One region of the Halobacillus sp. SY10 genome, then DNA from elsewhere that is predicted to be linked to it. Evidence: riboswitches for the same ligand, from Rfam matches in the RefSeq annotation. Region 1 holds a riboswitch; each other region holds the start of a gene.
The links. Region 1 has a riboswitch for cobalamin ahead of ACJA3J_RS11550 (DUF4430 domain-containing protein). Riboswitches for the same ligand answer to the same signal wherever they lie in the genome.

Region 1 (4,807 bases):
TTGTTTTCCCTCACATGACGATCGATAATGATGCTCACCGTGTGACTGCTGATGGAAAGGAAGTGGCTTTGACACCGAAAGAGTACGAACTTCTTCACTACATGGCGCAGTCTCCGGATAAAGTTTTTGACAGAGAACAATTGCTGAAAGAGGTATGGCAGTATGAATTTTTCGGCGATCTTCGGACGGTCGATACCCATGTTAAACGACTCCGCGAAAAATTAAGCAAAGTTTCTGCAGAAGCGGCAGGGATGATTGTTACGGTATGGGGAATCGGCTATAAGTTTGAGGTATCTGGTGACTGATGTTCTGGCGTAGTGTAGTCGGGAAGTTATGGTTCACCATCTTATTATTGGTTTGCTTTGTCCTCTTTATATTGACTGTTCTTCTCCTCGAGTTCTTTCAAAACTATCATGTCGTAGAAGCAGAAAGGCATCTGCTGCAGACGGCGGACCGAATTTCAGACGTCGTGGATCGCTATGAACAAGAGGAAGACCTTTTACTATCGACAACAGCCCTTGTCAAAGATCCGGCTAGTCGAGCCGTCATTGTAAAAGGAGAGGATGATCCGCTGGTTTCGGAAAGTGATTCCGATTCACTGCCTGTGCTAGATTATGAATGGTTTAAAAATGACGAAGATACAGCAACCGTTTTGAATGAAGGCGCAGATGTTAAAAAAGTTGCCGATCTAGGAAATGGCGAGACTGGAGTCATGGTTGTCGGCACTCCACTTAATAACCAGGACGGGGCTGTTTTTGTCTATCAATCACTGGATACGATTGAAGAAACGTCCGAACAGACGACAAAAATCATATTCCTGGGTGCTGGAATTGCCATCGTATTAACGACCATTTTCGCCTTTTTCCTCTCCACTCGAATCACGGCACCTTTGATTAAAATGAGAGAAGGTGCCCTCGAACTTGCCAAAGGCGAGTTCAACACGAAGATACCCATACGTACACATGATGAAATCGGTGAACTGGCGATGGCCTTTAACCGGATGGGCCGGGAGTTGAAGTTTCATATCAATGCTTTGAATCAGGAAAAAGAACAGCTCTCGGGTATTTTGAGGTCGATGGCAGATGGCGTCATAACGTTTAATCGCGAAGGGGATGTGCTCATTTCCAATCCCCCCGCACAACAATATTTAGATGCCTATGCGTTTGAAAAGAACGCTGCATCCACGTCTTCTGATCAAACGTCCCTTCCAGAACCGCTGAGGGATTTGTTTAACAATGTTATCACGGATGAAAATGAATCCATGATCGAGATGACATTACAAGGCAGGTCCTGGGTGATCATCATGACACCTTTGTATGACAAAGAAAAAGTACGTGGAGCTGTCGCGGTCCTTCGGGATATGACGGAAGAAAGAAGACTGAACAAGCTCCGCAAAGACTTTATCGCTAATGTATCCCACGAATTGCGTACCCCCATTTCGATGCTGCAAGGGTATAGTGAAGCCATCGTGGATGACATTGCGGAATCAAAAGAAGACAAAAATGAACTCGCGCAAATCATCCATGACGAGTCGCTCAGGATCGGTCGTCTTGTCAATGAGCTTTTGGATATAGCACGGATGGAAGCGGGACATATTCAGTTGAATGAAGAATCTGTTGAAATTGAGCCATTTTTGAACAAAATCATTCGGAAATTCAGTGGGATTGCCAAAGAGAAGTCTGTAGACCTTCATTTGAAAGTAGAAGGGGAGTTCGGGTTCCTCGATTTCGATCCTGATCGTATTGAACAAGTGTTTACAAATTTGATTGATAATGCGATCCGACATTCCGACCCGGGCAGTCAGGTACAGGTGATTCTTGAACAAGATGAAAAGGAATGGATTGCAAGTGTCAAAGACTCCGGGTATGGAATTGCCGAGGAAGACCTTCCATTCGTCTTTGAGCGTTTCTATAAAGCAGATAAATCAAGGAAGCGTGAAGATAAAAATTACAAAAAAGGCACAGGGCTCGGACTTGCGATTGCGAAAAACATTGTAGAAGCCCATGATGGGGCCATTAGTGTGCACAGCAAGTTGAAAGAAGGAACCACCTTTACTTTTAAAATTCCTTTTACACATAAGGAAAAATAAAGTTGCTATATTCGGAAAATTGTTGTAATCTTGTTTATGGAAACTTCATAAGAAGAGGATTCAGGTGTCTGAAAAGACTTGATAGGGAATCTGGTGGAAAACCAGAACTGTCCTCGCAACTGTAAGTGTAGACGAAAAGGAAATTCCACTGTACCTTCAGGTATGGGAAGGATCCTGATTAGGATGACGCACAAGTCAGTAGACCTGCCTGATCCAACGTTTCAAAGCTTCGGGGATTGAGCATTTGAGACAACCGATCGGTATGACGTGGAACGTAGATCTTATCCTTTCGTTTGTCTTAAGCTTACCCTTGTAGAAGGGTAAGCTTTTTTTGTGGTAGGAAAGATATAACGATTTCTACATACAGGTGACTTGGTTGTCTTCGCTTTTCTCTCCTCCTGGCCGTGAAACAAAAAGAAAGGGAGAGATTGTAATGAAAAAATGGAATACGTTACTAACAGCAATGATTCTCGCTGTAGGCATGCTGGCTGGATGTGGGACTCAAGAGGGTAGTGAGACATCAGCTACTCAAGAAGAACAAGTGCAGGAAGTTACTGTACAAGTGCAGCTATCTAAAAACGATGGCGAAGAAATGATTGCGGAAGATGAAATAACAGTAGAAGAAGGAACCACCCTCATGGAAGTCATGGAAGATAACTATGAAGTAGAACAATCCGAAGGGTTCATTAACAGCATCGAAGGGATTGCCGGCAACCAAGAAGAAAAAATGGCTTGGATGTACACCATTAACGGCGATGAAGCAATGGTTGGAGCCAATGAGTACGAAGTAAAGGATGGAGACGAGATCGTTTTTGATTATCAATCTTGGGAATGATGAAGGATGAATACCTATAAGTTAACATTGATTGCCATGCTCGCATCCTTAGCCATAGCAGGAAGGATGGCTTTAGCTCATTTTCCTAATATCCAGCCGGTGACTGCAATCATTATTATTGCCGGTTTCTGGCTCGGACCCAGTGCAGGAATCCTCATTGCACTGCTCACAACCTTTGTGTCTAATGTGTTGTTGGGCATGGGGATATGGACCATCTGGCAGATCATCGCCTGGTCAATTATAGGAATCATTGCCGGTCTCCTAGGGAAATATTGGTCAAAAATGCCATTCTGGGGTCTTTCCATCTATGGCTTTATCAGCGGACTTTTTTTCGGCGTCATTCTTTCCTTAACGATGCGGGCTGCGGGCCAGCCATTTTGGGCGTATTATTTAGCTGGCCTCCCGATGGATATCAATCATGCAGTTTCTAATACTGTGTTCATATTGGCACTATCTCCAATACTCGGAACACTTTTCCAACGCTACGAAAAAAGAAACGCCATATCAAAAGTATCTTAGCTACCCGAACAAGGGTAGCTTTTTTGTTCCCTTAACCCTACCGTTTATTAAAGTTAATGGCAGGATTGTAGAAGATTCAGTTTCGATATAATCGGTGTTCGTTTGCCGTATTGAGAGTCAGGTGTGGTGGGGAAGCAACTCGCTTTCCTGTGGGGGAGTGGCAAGCTTCCTCGGGCTAACGCCCTGCGGGATCTCGCCGATCTCCTTTCTCCCACGGGAGTCTCGCAGCTTCCCCACCACCCCATTCGATGAGTGTGAAAAACGAACCCCTACACTTAGAAAGAGCGTCTTCCAACCCCCTTGTCCAGGAGTCATAAATCGCGCTGTATCAGCATTTCAATAGAGAAGCCACAGACATTTGCATTTCGACAGAGCTTGGGAATTCCGCTATTCGTGGTAGTAGTTTCGAGACACTGAATATGGCAAAGGGGCGGAGGGGGATGGCGAGACTCCTGCGGGAAAAAAGTGCATGGTGAGACCCCACAGGACGCAGTCCGAGGAGGCTCATCGCGCTCCCGCGGAAAGCGAGTTATCCCCCGCAGCCCCGAATCTCTAACCCAAAAGTCTCGAAACTGAGTCTTCCACAATTGGGAGCTTTAGTTGAAGTTGGGATAGAGGTATTGGGCAGGTGATTTTCTTTTGAAAACCCGGTTCCTTTTTCTTTTTTTGCATATTAAGATAGAGAGTGTAACTTTTTTCATACATAAAACGACTATTAAAGTGACCCAGGAGGTACCACCATTGCGAACGTTCTTTGACGAACTATACGAAAACTATCACCATGACCTGTTTCAGTTTCTCATCTATATGGTCAAGGACAGAAGTCTTGCTGAAGACTTGGTTCAGGATGTTTATGTGAGGGTCATGAAATCATATGATTCATTCAATGGAAAAAGCTCTGAGAAAACATGGTTGTTTTCCATAGCCAGGCACGTAGCCATTGACTATTTCCGTAAACAAAAAAGAAAGAGGAACCGCTTCATGGAGTTCTTTGATTGGACTGAGAAAGGTGAGCAAATCAAAGATCAGAATAAAATGCCTGAAGAGATTGCCGTGCAGAATGATGAAATTCAACAAGTGTATCAAGCGCTCGACAAATGTACGGTCGATCAGCGAAGTGTGTTGATTTTCCGTTTCATTCAAGGCATGTCCATAAAAGAAACAGCAGAAATCTTAAGCTGGAGTGAGAGTAAAGTGAAGACGACTCAACATCGAGCCATGAAAGCTCTGAAGATGATACTTGAAGAGATGGAAGAGGGGAGGGGAGATCGTGAAGAAGCGTAATGACGAAGATATCAAAAAAGTATTAGGTGAACTCCCTTCTATGGATGATCGCCAATCGAAAGAAACGCTCTACCAAAAGG
Region 2 (4,807 bases), 1.9 Mb from region 1:
TGAGGGAGGTACTTGAATTCGGTGCTACAGCCATCAAATATCCATTTCTCATTCCATTCTTGGAAACCTTGTCTTGCAAGGCTTTCCAGTTCCATGTGCCCTCTTGGTCAAACGTTCGTTTAATGAAAAAATCTCCTGTTTGCCAGTCTGATCCTTCGAATAGAGGATAGCTTCCTTTTTCGGCAGCCAAATCAGCACTAGCCTCAATAGCGTGATAGGCGACGGCTTCATACACTTCCTCCGTATAGTCGAGCGCTTCCTGGGATTCCCAGTCGATCTTCTTCTTGGCAAGAAGGTGGGCCCATCCGAAGGTGCCGAGCCCAACGCCACGGTAAGACTGGTTCGTGAGCTGTGCTTGTAACACGGGAATGGTATTTCTGTCGATGACGTTATCGAGCATACGAACTTGAATCGAAATCAAGCGCTTCAGAACACCGTTCGTGACGGCACGACCGAGATTGATGCTCGACAGGTTACAGACAACAAAATCTCCTGGTGTCTTCACAGATATGATTTTACCGTCTTCCACGTATTGTTCATCCTGGATGGTCGGTTTTTGATTCTGGGTGATCTCTGTACAAAGATTGCTGCAATAAACCATACCCGCGTGACTGTTCGGATTCATGCGGTTGACTTCATCCCTGTAAAACATATACGGCGTTCCTGTTTCAAGCTGACCGATCATGATGCGCTTCATAATTTCGATCGCTGGGACTTTCTCTTTAGAAAGGTCTGGATGGGCGACACAGGCGGCATATTTCTCCCGGAAGGATCCAGACCCTCTTTTTTCATCAAAATGATCTTCCAGCGAGTAGCCCATGATGCTGCGGACTTCATGAGGGTCGAACAAGTACCAGTCTTCACGGTTTTCCACTGCCTCCATAAAGAGGTCAGGGATGGATACCCCAGTGAAAAGGTCATGAGTCCGCTGGCGTTCGTCCCCGTTGTTCAATCGGCTGTCGAGGAAAGGGAAGATATCTTTGTGCCATACATCTAAATATACAGCGACAGCTCCCTGGCGCTGCCCCAGTTGGTCCACGCTGACAGCGGTGTTGTTGAGTTGTTTCATCCATGGGAGGATCCCTGACGAGACGCCTTTGAATCCACGGATGTCACTGCCGCGGCTCCTGATTTTACCTAAGTAAACTCCGATGCCCCCACCGTGCTTACTCAGGTTGGCGATGTCGGTATTGCTGTCATAGATGGACTGTAAGGAATCATCGATGGTGTCGATGAAACAGGAACTCAGCTGTCCATACCGTTTTCCTGCATTTGCGAGGGTAGGAGTAGCTACAGTCATATACAAATGACTGAGCGCCCAATACGCTTCTTTGACGAGAGGAAGGCGCTTCGATGCTTTTTCTTCCGCCATCAACACCATGGCGATGATCATGAAACGTTCTTGCGGGAGTTCGTAAACCTCTTTCGCTTTGCTTTTCGCAAGATATCGGTCGCTTAATGTCTTCAAACCAATATAAGTGAAGAGATGATCGCGATCAGGTGCGATAGAATCCTCTAATTCTTCTATTTCCTTTTTTGTGTAATATGTTAGAAGATTCCTGCTGTAAATGTTCTTTTCAATCAATGTTTGGATCAGCCCGTAAAAGTCTTCATAAGGTCCAGGTGTGGATCGATTGTGAGCAGATTTTTCGTACATGTCTTCCAGGTGGATGCGGCTTGCTACATACGTCCAATCTGGATTCGATTCATCGATTTCCGCCAGACACTCTAAAATGAATGCATCTTTGTCATTCTTGAGGGTGGGGGACTTATCAATGAGTCGTTGCACATTTAAATGGGAAAAATCTGCTTGCCATTGTTGAATTCTCTCTTGCCAGGACGTGTTTCTTGTTAAGGTTTCCATTATTTTTCACTCCTTGAAAATGAAGGTGTACGATCATGAATAGTCAGGGTTCGGAAAAATAAAAAAATCCGCTCAACGAAAATTGAGCGGATGAAACCATGAAACGAAGAGAAGACACGAGAGCCTTCGTTCCATCGCTTCATCTTCTCAATCCCCGAAGAAGTTGAAACTGCGACGAACGAAGACAGGTCTCCTGGCTGACACTCGATCTTACTCTGGTCCTTCCCGTGCAAAGCACAGTGGAATGTCCATTTCGCGAGTGATGACAGTTGCGGGGGCAGCTCCGGATTTTAACCGGATTCCCTATTAAGCCTTGTGGCATCTTCTGTTCGTAGATACTATATATAGTGTTTATTTAAGTTTATATTAGCTTATATTGTGTTTCTATCATAACGCTGAAGAAGGAATCATGCAACTCTTTTTTATCGAACTTCGACAAGAATAGAGCTATCATCTCTGTTGTGTTCCGCTATAATGGAGGATAGGAAATATATTTGAAAGGGATGATGGTGTGGCTCAAACATTTAATTGGCATAAGGAAGCGGAAAAGCAATGGAATGATCGTGCGGAAATGTGGAACTCAAAAAGTCGTGAGATGTGGGACGACGGGAGCCGGTGTACGATTGTCCCTTTTTTGACAAAGCGTGTAACTAAAGGGAAAATCGCTGATCTTGGGTGTGGAGATGGTTATGGATCGTATCTGCTTTACAAAGCAGGCTATAATGTTACAGGACTCGATTTGTCAGAAGACATGGTCACGCGAGCGAATGAACGAGTGAATGATGAGCGGATCTCATTTGTTCAAGGAGATTTGACAGACCTGCCGTTTAAAGATGAATCGTTTGACGCGGCGATGGCGATCAATTCATTAGAATGGACAGAAGTCCCGTACAAGGGCCTGGAAGAAATGAAGCGGATTTTGAAGCCGGGCGGCCGATTATGTGTCGGCCTACTCGGACCTACAGCGATGCCGCGTATCAATAGTTATCGCAGGGTATATGGGGAAGAGGTCATTTGTAACACGATGATGCCATGGGAACTTCAAAAAATGGCAGAAGAAACCGGCTGGACCTATGTAGAAGGTCAAGGAGTGTATAAACGTGGGGTGGAAGACCATCACATCGCGCAGCTGGATGAAGAATTAAAACAAGCCTTAACCTTCATGTGGATCTTCATCTTTGAAAAACAATAAACAACAAAAGCACCCGATAAGCGGGTGCTTTTTGTTTGGGAATAAATGTATGACCTGGTACACCAGATAAATACATAGATGTAAATAAATGTATGAACAGGTCATTCCTTTATTCTCCTTCCTCGGTCCAGAGGAATTCTTTGAGTAATTGGTCGACTTCTTCGAGTTCGTGGAGGCCGGAATGTGTGGCTAGCGGGTTGTAGAGGCGTTTTTCCTCATACTGTCCAAAGGGGACGATTTTTTCCAATCCACTCACACTCGAGGCATGGACAAGACCGTCCCAATGCTCGGCTTCAGGGTCATCGGCATTGATGACACCAGCTATAGCAAACACTTCCACATCATTCGGGAACTGATCCTTATTCTGCACCATCTGCTTTAAAGCTTCAGACTTCGGCCGCAGGTCAGTTGTTGCCGCTCCGTAATTGGATGCGAAGTAGCCTTCTTTTTCAATGCCTTTAAAGGGGCTAGCAATGACGGACAATTTCTCTACTCGAGGAACAGAATATTGGTGGTCGCTCAGCAAGTAATTGACCGATGCGATCCCTCCCATCGAGTGGCCGACGAGGTTCACTTGTTGAATGTTGTAATCGGCTTTTAAACGCCGCATGATTTCAGAAAGCCAATGGGTCTGGTTATAGATACTTGCACGATTGTTTTCGAAAAGCACTTGGATGAATGGATTGTGTGTTTCAGCAAAACCACCTCGGATGGTGACATGCCCACGGCTGGAGACATAAACCGTCATATGTTTCTGTCCCCATTGTAAGTTCTGCATCCGGTCCATCATCGTTTCGAAGCTTCGCGGGCCACCTTTAAAGCCATGCACGAACAATGTGGGTACAAGATCTTCGCGGTCCACGGGTTCAGAGCTTCCGGGTCTTGAGTTGATCATAAAAAAGAGCAGGCCGATCAGAAGGGAGCCCATCAAAATCGGCGCCCATTTTTTCCATAGCATAACGTTTTCCTCCTGAAAAACAGATCTATGAATAGTGTAACGGCTAACGCGTGTCGCTTCCTGGTATATTTATGAAAAAAGAATGACAATGTGTCGAAGATATCATTAGCATACCCGGATCTGTCAATGGACATCGAAGGGTTTATCTCCCATTTTTCGGGGAAAACTGAAATTGTAAAAAGATTGGATTACGGAAAGGAGCTTTCCATTGAATCAAGAAGAATTGAAAAAGAAAATCCACGAAGTCATGGAGCAACATAAAGTTGGTACGCTTGCCACAGTGAAAAATAATAAACCCCATTCGCGTTATATGACGTTTTGGAATGATGATGAGTTCACTTTCTATACCCCAACAAACAGAGAGACTCATAAAGCGGATGAAATTGAAGCGAACCCACATGTCCATATCCTTCTCGGATACGAAGGGGAAGGCTATGGGGATTCGTATTTAGAAGTCGAGGGACAGGCGAAGATTCGTGAAGATCAGGAGATCAAAGATAAGTTATGGAACGATCACATGGACCGCTGGTTTGATGGCAAAGATGACCCTGAGTATGTGGTACTTGAAATCATGCCGGAAAATATACGCTATATGAATCAGGGTCAGGAAACACCTGAACGTCTTGATATGTAAAAAGCAAAAAGTGGTCAGCTGCTAGGGCTGACCACTCTTTTTATTGGAGGGAACAAGGTTCGTCTTCATATTCGATTTCCAGAGTGATGTGCTCGAGTGAAATCGGATGTAAGATTTCTTTGACCTCCTCTTTCACTTTACATATCTCTTCCTTTGTCG
Region 3 (4,807 bases), 1.9 Mb from region 1:
CCCATGCCCACAGAACAAGCGACAATCATGGAGTTTTCATGAGATTCGGACATGACACGGCTGAGCATTTTAATGCCTTGGGAGATGACCATTCCGAACATCGCGATCATCGCACCCCCTAACACAGAGGTAGGGATGATGGTCGTAAAGGCAGCAATTTTCGGAATGAAGCCAAGGGCTATCAACATCGCGCCCATAACGAAAATAACGCGGCGGGATTTTACTCCTGTCATATGCATGAGACCGACATTTTGAGAAAAAGCGGTGTAAGGAAAAGCGTTGAACACACCTCCGAATAGAATCGCTATTCCTTCTGCACGATAACCACTGGCTAGATCTTTTTCATTCAATTTCTTCTCTGTCATTTCACTTAATGCGAAGTAAACGCCAGTAGATTCAACGAGAGACACCATGGCCACTAAAATCATTGTCAAAATGGCAGACCAATGAAAGCTCGGTGTCCCAAAGTAGAAAGGCTCAATCATATGGAAGACAGCAGATTCATGGACAGCTGAGAAATCGACCCTCCCAAAGAGAGCAGCCACAAGGGTGCCTCCTAAAATACCGATCAGAATGGCTATGGAGCGCATGAATCCTTTTGTGAAACGATATAGAAGGATGATGAATAAAAGCGTTCCAAAGGAAAGAGCAAGATTGGCAGGTGAACCAAAATCTTCAGCCCCTTGGCCACCACCCATGTTATTAATCGCAACAGGAATTAATGTAATTCCGATAATCGTTACAACGGTCCCAGTAACGACAGGTGGAAAGAATCGGACAAGTTTCCCGAAGAAGCGGCTGATCAGGATGACGAACAATCCGGAAACGAGAATAGAACCGTAAATCGCCGAAACCCCATACTGACCCCCGATGGCGATCATCGGACCGACAGCGGTAAACGTACAGCCAAGGACGACAGGAAGACCGATACCGAAATAACGGTTGCGGACGACTTGCAAAATGGTAGCCACCCCGCACATTAATATATCAATGGCGACAAGGTAAGTGAGTTGTTCTGAATTCAGCCCAAGGGCTCCACCGACAATCAATGGAACGAGAATCGCTCCTGCATACATCGCCAACAAATGTTGAATGGCTAAAGCAGTTGTTTTCATGAGGATACCTCCTGTGTTTCAAACGTAATCGTACTGCCCTCAAGTGATGAAAGGGTAGCAAGTGATTCTACTTTTATTCCTTGGCGTCGTAAAAGGCGGCCCCCATCTTGAAACCCTTTCTCTATAACGATCGCCACACCGGCGATGGATGCTCCTGATTGTTCTATAAGGTCAATCAGCCCTTTCGCAGCCTGACCATTCGCTAGAAAATCATCAAGGATCAAGACATGATCATCTTCAGTCATGAAGTCTTTCGATATGGAGATTTCATTTGTTTCTTGCTTCGTAAATGAATGCACCTTTGATGTGTAAAGGTGGTCTTTCATGGTCAATGATTTTTTCTTCCTTGCAAAAATTGCAGGAACACCTAGGCTGAGTGCTGTCATTTGAGCGGGTGCGATACCTGAGGACTCTAATGTCAGCACCTTCGTAATCCCCAACTCTTTAAAGCGGCTCGCAAACTCTTCTCCAATTTCTTTCATGAGTACAGGGTCTATTTGATGATTCAAAAAAGCATCGACTTTAATGACGGACGGAGATAAAACTTTCCCCTCTTCTACGATTTTCTTTTTCAACTGATCCATATCCAACACACCTTTCTAGGTTAAGTATTTATGTAAGCTCAATTACTGCTGTTCAATAAAAGCTCCCGTTTGTGGAAAACTCAGTTTCAAGATAATCCGGGGTTCGTTTGCCATATTAGGAGGCAGGGGTGGTTGGGAAGCCACTCGCTTTCCTGTGGGGGAGTGGCGAGCTTCCTCGGGCTACCGCCCTGTGGGATCTCGCCTATCTCCTTTCTCCCACGGGAGTCTCGCAGCTTCCCAACCACACCATTCGATGTATGTGAGTAACGCCCCCCCTTTACCAAGTTGGATTGTCTTCCACCCTCCCACTTTAAGAAGTATAAAGCGCTCTACATCAAGCTTTCATGATCGAAATGATCACTGGGGATCGTTTATATTATCCCATTCACTTGAGCAAACAAGCAGAGTTTCTGAGAAGTGGTTTCGAGACACTTACATGGTAAAGAGGCGGAGGGGAATGGGGAGACTCCTGCGGGAAAAAAGTGCTAGGTGAGACCCCGCAGAGCGAAGCTCGAGGAGGCTCACCGCGCTCCCGCGGAAAGCGAGCTATTCCCCGCAGCCCCATTCACTCAATAAACATCTCGAAACTGAGTCTTCCACAAACCTGCCATTTAGTTGAACAATTAGAGCTCAGGGAACGTTAGAAACAAAAAAGCACGAAAAGCTTGTTTCCTCTATGGAAAGCAAGTCTTTTCGTGCTGGACGAAGACAAAAACAATGAAACCGTGGACAGGAAAGTCCCGGTGTCTTGTACTGCTTTTCATAGTCGGTTCATTTGCGGTAAACCGGTAGAAACTTGCAGGCCATATCCCCGCGATTATATGAAAACTTATATTCGAATGATATGGATAGTATATCAGTTTATTGTTCGTAATCAACCCCTTTTTAAGAATTTATCGATCTATATTCGATGTTTTGTTCGTGTTGACAGGGGTGGATGTTTAGGAGATAGTGGATGGGAAGAGAGTTTCTCTTTTCCATAGAAAAAATGATCGCCTTATGGTGGCTTCGTCATAGAAGCTGAAAAGGGAAGTTTGGTGAAATGCCAACGCGGTCCCGCCACTGTAATGGGGAGGTGCATAGATGACCCACTGTTTCATAAATGGGAAGGGCTGTGTGCTGATGAACCTGAGCCAGGAGACCTGCCATAAGGAAGAACATGATTTCCTACGGGAGATAGGAGGATGTTACGTGTATTGGATCTATCAAGAGCTTTTTTCGGTTCCATGAATCAAAGGGAGAATCTTATTTGTATTTCTCCCTTCGCGGGCTAATCATTTTCAAAGAGGAGGAACCCATTCATGGAACCTTTACCTGTCCATTATTCTAGAATGACGCAAACAAGATTAGTGCTGCCACCAGATACGAATCACCTGGACACCATTTTCGGAGGGAAAGTTCTCTCTTATATCGACGAAATTGCAGCACTGACCGCCATGAAGCATTCAAACTGTGTTGTTGTTACTGCTTCGATAGACTCGGTGGATTTTTTATCTTCTGCTAAGGTGGGGGACGCATTGACGTTAGAAGCTTGTGTGACGAGCACAGGGCGGACATCCATGGAAGTCTATGTAAAAGTCTTTGCTGATGACTTACTGCAAGGGCGAAAAGTGATGACGACAGAATCATTTTTAACGATGGTCGCTGTAGATGCTGAAGGGAAACCGACACCGGTACCGCCCATCTCCCCCGAGACAGAGGAAGACAAACGATTGTTTGAAACGGCTCCATCCAGGAGGGAACATCGAAAAAGCAGACCGGCGCTTAGATGACAGATACTTAATGTTTTAAAAACGAGTAATCAAATCCACAGACCCCATACTTTAGATGATGTCTTATAATAGTTGTGTGGACTTCTTCCATTCAAAAAAAAGCAGCCCCTTCTAAAAGAAGCGGGCTGCTTTTATGTTCTTTTTAATGGCAAAGTACAGCATCTGAACGACCCTCCGGATTTGATGATTTCTGAAAGGTCGACAGGAATCACATGAAACCCATATTTCTCTAACTGTGTATTTAGTCGCTCGTTTTGAGGGAGGCTGATCACTTTACGGTTTCCAATGGAAAGAACGTTCGGTCCCATGGTAAACTGTTCCTTCTCGGTGACTTCAATCACCTTGTAACGTGCGGTGATGGCTTCCATGCTGTTTTTTGTAAAAGCAGGAGGATAAAGGATGGCAGTAGAATCATCGATCATGTTGAATACGCAGTCCAAATGAAGGATATCCCCTCTCAAAGGAACAGGTACAACCTGATGATCAGGAAGATGCGATTGGAGCTCACGGATTGCTTGACGGGATGTCCTTTTAGTTTCTCCGACCCACACCGTGGCCCCGTCTAACACAATATCTCCGCCTTCAATCGATGAAGGAAGTTCCTCTTCTACCTCGATGTTATTTCTTCTCGCCCATCTCCGCAGGACATCCGTTTCCTGTTTACGAACCTTTTCACTCATAGAGCCGATAAACAGGTGATGATCAATTGTAAATCCGATATCTCTTGTAAACACCTGTTCATAAAGGTCCGGCTGACTTGGGAGTTGTATGACTTCAATTTGATGATCCTCTAAAATCTTCACGAAATACTCATGTTGCTGAAGAGCTGTTTTGACATTTATGTTTTGGTTTTTGTAATGTTTTTGAGTTTCGTTGATGATATCAGTGATTTTCATATAAGAGGGTTTGGCGACTACGACTTTTTTCAGCGGCGAATATTCGGTGTCACAATGAATACTGTTTTCCGAAGCTATTCCAACCATGATAGATCCTCCTTTTATTCATATCCCTTTTCTTCCCCTGGGGACAGCGAATAAAACAATAAAATATATAATGTAAAGCAACCTTTACGTAAAGTTTGCTTTACATTATACTGGAAGTAATTGGAGGGGTGGTATGAGAAACCGGCTTACGGAATATAGAAAAAAGCATGGTTTGTCACAGGACAAATTAGCAGAAAAATTGCAGGTATCACGGCAGACGATTATTTCGATTGAAAAGAACAGATATTCCCCTTCCTTACCGCTTGCATTTGAAATTGCGCGCGTATTTGGTGTACGAATTGAAGATCTTTTTATTTATGAATTAAAGGAGGGGGAATGAGGATGGATTACAC
Region 4 (4,807 bases), 240 kb from region 1:
GCAGACGGTCGATTTCAGGATTCGCGGCTACGTCGTCTTCATAATGGTCTGCATTCAAAGATCCATATAATAGACCAATGGCTGTGATGTATTGCAAACAGTGATCACGGTCTGCAGGGTTATTTAGTGGTCCTTTTTTATCAATGATTCGGATGGCAGATTCATGTGTCGTAATCGTTACACGCTCGATCTCGTCGATTCTCCCTTTGACTTGGTCATGAAGTTCGATCGCTGCTTCTGCTGCCGTTTGGGCATGAAATTCAGCTGGGAATGAAATCTTGAATAAGATATTTTCCATCACATAAGAATCGAATGGACGTGCTAAGGTGAGTTCTTTTCCGCCGAAAAGTACATCCTGAAATCCCCAGCCAGGTGCAGACAAGGCAGTTTTGTATCCCATTTCTCCGTTCATCGTCATCAAGGCGAGCCTTACACCACGGCTTGTTGCATCTCCGGCCGCCCATGATTTTCGGGAGCCTGTGTTTGGTGCATGGCGGTAAGTACGAAGACTCGAGTTATCAATCCAGGCTTGGGAAACTGCGTTCACTACGTCTTCTTTACTGCCACCTAACATGGCTGTTACGACTGCTGTTGTGGCTATTTTTACGTAAAGAACATGGTCAAGCCCCTCACGGTTGAGGCTGTTTTCTAAAGCTAAGACCCCCTGGATTTCATGAGCTTTTACAATATTCTCAAGAACATCATCCATCTTCAGCGGTTCTTTCCCCTCTGAAATTCGTTTACGGCTGATGTAATCGGAAATTGCCAGGATTCCCCCTAAGTTGTCGGAAGGATGCCCCCATTCTGCTGCTAGCCATGTATCATTGTAATCGAGCCAGCGGATCATGCATCCTATATTAAAAGCTGCGTGGACGGGGTCCAATTCATAGGACGTACCGGGTACACGAGAGCCATTCGGAACGACAGTGCCAGGAACAATAGGTCCTAAGTGCTTCGTACATTCCGGATAACGTAAGGCTAAAAAGCCGCAGCCTAATGTGTCCATCAGCACGTATTGGGCGGTTTCTAAAGCTTCCTCGCTTGTGATGTTCCCGTAAACCGCGTATTCTGCAATGCGATCCATAACTTGATCCGTAGACTGAGCCGTATTTATTTTCACTTCTGTCATTTTCATCGCCACCTTTTTTATTTTTAAAATGATGTTTGTAAAAGCCGACCGGGACCAGCCAGGCAGCTTGCGATTAAGGGTGCAGACCACGAGGCCCCGTATAGAGAACTCTCGGCCTGAACAATTTGTTGTTGGCATATTGTTCGGATACGTGAGCACACAACCCAAGCGTGCGGGCAGCAAAAAATATCGGGGTGTACAAATCAATTGGTATACCTAAGAGATAGTAGACGGGTGCGGCATAATAGTCCAGGTTCGGATATAAACCCTTTTCTTCTTTCATCAGCTGTTCTCCTGCTTCGCACATCTCAAAAAGATCTTCGCGTTTTCTCTTTACAGCCAGTTCACGTAACGCTTCTTTCATAAGAGCTGCTCTAGGGTCCATCTTCTTCATGTACACACGGTGTCCGAAACCCATGACTTTTTCTTTATTGTTAAGTTTTTCATAGAGAAGATGGCGGAATCCATCCGTTGTTTCTCCTTCTAACAGCATGTGCATGACTGCTTCATTCGCTCCACCGTGGAGGTTTCCTTTCAATGAAGCCACTGCTCCAGTGAGGGCTCCATAAATGTCAGCGTTTGTCGAAGCGATCACACGTGCTGCGAAGGTCGAATTTGGCATTTCATGTTCGCTATATACCATCAAAGACTGATCAAAATAGTCTGCTTCCGCTTGAGTCGGCTCTTTTCCTGTAATCATGTATAAGAAATTGGTACTATAGGGAAGTTCCTGTTTGGGTTCAACGACAGCTTCATCATGAAGGATATGATAGCTGTTCGCCACGATATTTGGAATTTTTGCCAGCAGCCTGAGAGCGGTCTTGCTGATTTCCTCCTCCCGCCGTCCATCTAAATTTTTTTCGTACCCTGCAAGGGCAGATATCCCTGTGCGTAAAGCGTCCATCGGGTGGGTTTCTTTAGGCAGTTTGCTGAATAGGGAAAAGAAATCAGCAGGCAGGTCATATTCTTTTTTCAATTCTTGTTCAAGAGAGGAGCGTTGTTCGTCATCAGGGAGCACACCTTGAAGTAAAAGCTGGACTAAATCAAGATATTGTTTGTTCTCGGCTAGCTCAATGAGTTCATATCCACGAAGGACGATTTCTTCCGCATCAACATCTAAATAAGACAGTTTTGTTTCGGTTGCAATGACACCGTCTAAACCTGGTTTGTAGGCTGTTTGCTCTGCCATGAAAATTCCTCCTCTTTTTGTTAACGCTTTCAAATAAGTATTTAAACTTTTGAAGGCACCTGCGGATATCCACACACTTCCTCATGAACAAGGGTATAGGCGGCATCGAGGTTATCCATCTCCTGCGCTTGGCCGTCCTCGCTGGGTATCTCTTTTTTTAATTCGTTATAGGTCGATTCGAGTGAACAGGAAACGGAGGAATACAGGCGATTCATAATACAAGCTTTGAATCTATTCACGTAATACTCGGTTGCAATGGTCAAAGAAAAACACCTCTAATCAAATGGAAATGAAGGCAATAAAAAAACAACTTTCAGAGAAAGTTGTTAAGTTGAGATTTGCAATTTAATAGAGTATAAAACCAATACATCAGGTATAGAGCACCCACTGGTCCAAACTCTTTCACTCGCACTTAACACCTCCTATCCTCGTAGGTATGGATGTTCGCTGACAAAGGCAGGTCTCCTGGCTTATGATCATCGCTCCCTGGCTCCTTCCCATTCCCGTTTTTAACGGAGAACAGTGGTCTTTCCAGTTTGCTCCCAAATACAGTTGCGGGACAGCATCGGATTTACACCGATTTCCCTTTTAAGCAAATAAGCTTGAACAAGCTTATTTGCACCTGAGTCTGAAACATATTCAGTTATGACCTTTTCAATATAACAAAGATTTTGAAAATAGACAATTATTTCTAAAAAATGAGTGGTAAACAAGGTGATTGAAATCTTTTAGTAAGACGGAAAGTGAAATTATTGAAATGTTTAAACCTCATGGCTGTAAGAATGGAATCGATTCTATTATGAAATCTATTTTAAAAGCCGAGTGTTACTATTCAAAAAAAGTGCCTGACCCCCACTTCTAGTGATAGAGTGGAGGGGAAGGCATTTTTTAGGCTCATTTGGGAATAAATTATTTGCTTTTTTTCTTCTTAAGGTAACTTATATATATGGCTATTACTCCACCTAATGTAAAAGCATGTACAGTAAAAGCTGAAATCTGAGTACTAGGAAGGTCTCTGTTAAAAATGTTATATAGTGATATAGCTGCTATTAATAATAAGCCTATTAGACTTAGAGTCAATTTCAATTAAAAACCTCCTGGTAAATATTTTCTTGTCTCACTATACAATAGACTAATTCACACGTAAAAACAGTAATGGAATTTTGCGAAATAACGCATAAAAAAGTGCCTGCCCCCATACTGCTAAAGTTTTAACGTGTCGTGGTAGGGGAGCACTTTTTTTCATGAATTCAAAGTCATATTTCTATTTCATAAGCAAAAAAAGATGTCAAAAACACATTGACGAAAACGTTTACAAGGAGTATAGTTTACACAAGGTAATCGATTACGTAAACGATTAAGTGAGTTTTAGAAATGAGGATTAACCATGGTTTCCATTAAAGATGTTGCAAAAAAAGCCCAAGTCTCTACAGCAACCGTATCTCATGTGATCAATGAGACCAGATTTGTAGCCGATGAGACCAAACAGAAAGTTTACCTGGCGATGAAGGATCTGAATTACCAGCCGAACCGGATCGCAAGAAGTCTCAGAAGTCGTAAATCGAATACGATCGGACTTTTGGTTCCGTTAGTTGCCGAAGATACATCGAATTTCTTCTTCATGAGCATTGCGAATGGAATTGAAAAGGTATTGAAAGAGAATGGATATAACCTGATCCTTAGTAATTCCGACGAAGATGAAGGAACGGAAAAAGATCAAATCCGCGTTTTTAATACGCAGTTGATTGACGGATTGATCATTGCCCCTGTAAACGGGAAAGATTCAGCATATAAACAGGAATTAACCGGTGACTATCCCGTCGTTTATATTGACCGTCATCCGAGCGGTATTGAAGGGGACATGGTTCTTGTTGATAACCTTCGCGGGTCGTATGAGGCTGTCACTGCTCTCCTTAACAAAGGGTACGAGCGGATCGGCTTTATCACAGGCACCCTTGGGATTACGACTAGTGATGAACGCTTGAATGGGTATAAACAAGCCCTGGAAGAAAAAGGGCTTCCCGTAAGGAAAGAGTTTATCAAAGAAGGGCCGGCCACCTTTGAACAAGGCTATCAGTTAGCGAAAGAGCTTCATGAAGCAGGAGTTTCTGCTTTGTTTATCGCCAATAATGTCATGACGATGGGAGCTGTTTCTTACCTTAAGGAACATCAGGTCAACATTCCTGAAGAAATCGGCATCATAGGCTATGACGATTATGATTGGATGAAGATCACGTCACCTCCTTTATCTGTCGTCAGGCAGCCGGCGTTTGAGATTGGAAAAGTCGCTGTTGAGCAGCTGCTTAAGAGAATAAATGGATCACAAGAGAAATATACAGAAGTCATGCTCGATTCAGAGTTGGTACAGAGAGGTTCCTTTTAAAGAGAACCTTCTCTTTTTAACCATAAAGTAAACGATTACGTAAACGTTTTTATGGAATGGAAGGTTGGTTGTCAGCGTTCAATTATGAAATGGGAGGTACGGAGGA

Region 2: it holds a riboswitch for cobalamin, as region 1 does, so the genes downstream of both, ACJA3J_RS01870 (ribonucleoside-diphosphate reductase subunit alpha) here and ACJA3J_RS11550 (DUF4430 domain-containing protein) in region 1, are expected to answer to the same signal.
Region 3: it holds a riboswitch for cobalamin, as region 1 does, so the genes downstream of both, ACJA3J_RS01700 (acyl-CoA thioesterase) here and ACJA3J_RS11550 (DUF4430 domain-containing protein) in region 1, are expected to answer to the same signal.
Region 4: it holds a riboswitch for cobalamin, as region 1 does, so the genes downstream of both, ACJA3J_RS12630 (hypothetical protein) here and ACJA3J_RS11550 (DUF4430 domain-containing protein) in region 1, are expected to answer to the same signal.

Annotation. Positions count from the first base shown of each region.
Region 1 is NZ_CP174345.1:2,260,853-2,265,659, reverse strand. It holds gene ACJA3J_RS11560 (response regulator transcription factor) at 1-305, shown strand, start outside; gene ACJA3J_RS11555 (ATP-binding protein) at 305-2,089, shown strand; cobalamin riboswitch at 2,135-2,316, shown strand; gene ACJA3J_RS11550 (DUF4430 domain-containing protein) at 2,523-2,924, shown strand; gene ACJA3J_RS11545 (ECF transporter S component) at 2,931-3,443, shown strand; gene sigX (RNA polymerase sigma factor SigX) at 4,185-4,727, shown strand; gene ACJA3J_RS11535 (hypothetical protein) at 4,714-4,807, shown strand, end outside.
Region 2 is NZ_CP174345.1:348,956-353,762, forward strand. It holds gene ACJA3J_RS01870 (ribonucleoside-diphosphate reductase subunit alpha) at 1-1,864, opposite strand, end outside; cobalamin riboswitch at 2,030-2,205, opposite strand; gene ACJA3J_RS01875 (class I SAM-dependent methyltransferase) at 2,436-3,056, shown strand; gene ACJA3J_RS01880 (alpha/beta hydrolase) at 3,166-4,014, opposite strand; gene ACJA3J_RS01885 (pyridoxamine 5'-phosphate oxidase family protein) at 4,223-4,648, shown strand; gene ACJA3J_RS01890 (cation diffusion facilitator family transporter) at 4,689-4,807, opposite strand, start outside.
Region 3 is NZ_CP174345.1:311,991-316,797, forward strand. It holds gene ACJA3J_RS01690 (nucleobase:cation symporter-2 family protein) at 1-1,115, opposite strand, end outside; gene ACJA3J_RS01695 (xanthine phosphoribosyltransferase) at 1,112-1,699, opposite strand; purine riboswitch at 2,443-2,544, opposite strand; cobalamin riboswitch at 2,683-2,864, shown strand; gene ACJA3J_RS01700 (acyl-CoA thioesterase) at 3,001-3,471, shown strand; gene ACJA3J_RS01705 (dimethylarginine dimethylaminohydrolase family protein) at 3,603-4,454, opposite strand; gene ACJA3J_RS01710 (helix-turn-helix transcriptional regulator) at 4,588-4,794, shown strand; gene ACJA3J_RS01715 (hypothetical protein) at 4,797-4,807, shown strand, end outside.
Region 4 is NZ_CP174345.1:2,498,174-2,502,980, reverse strand. It holds gene ACJA3J_RS12640 (bifunctional 2-methylcitrate dehydratase/aconitate hydratase) at 1-1,129, opposite strand, end outside; gene mmgD (citrate synthase) at 1,203-2,318, opposite strand; gene ACJA3J_RS12630 (hypothetical protein) at 2,360-2,581, opposite strand; cobalamin riboswitch at 2,756-2,959, opposite strand; gene ACJA3J_RS12625 (LacI family DNA-binding transcriptional regulator) at 3,706-4,701, shown strand; gene ACJA3J_RS12620 (extracellular solute-binding protein) at 4,807-4,807, shown strand, end outside.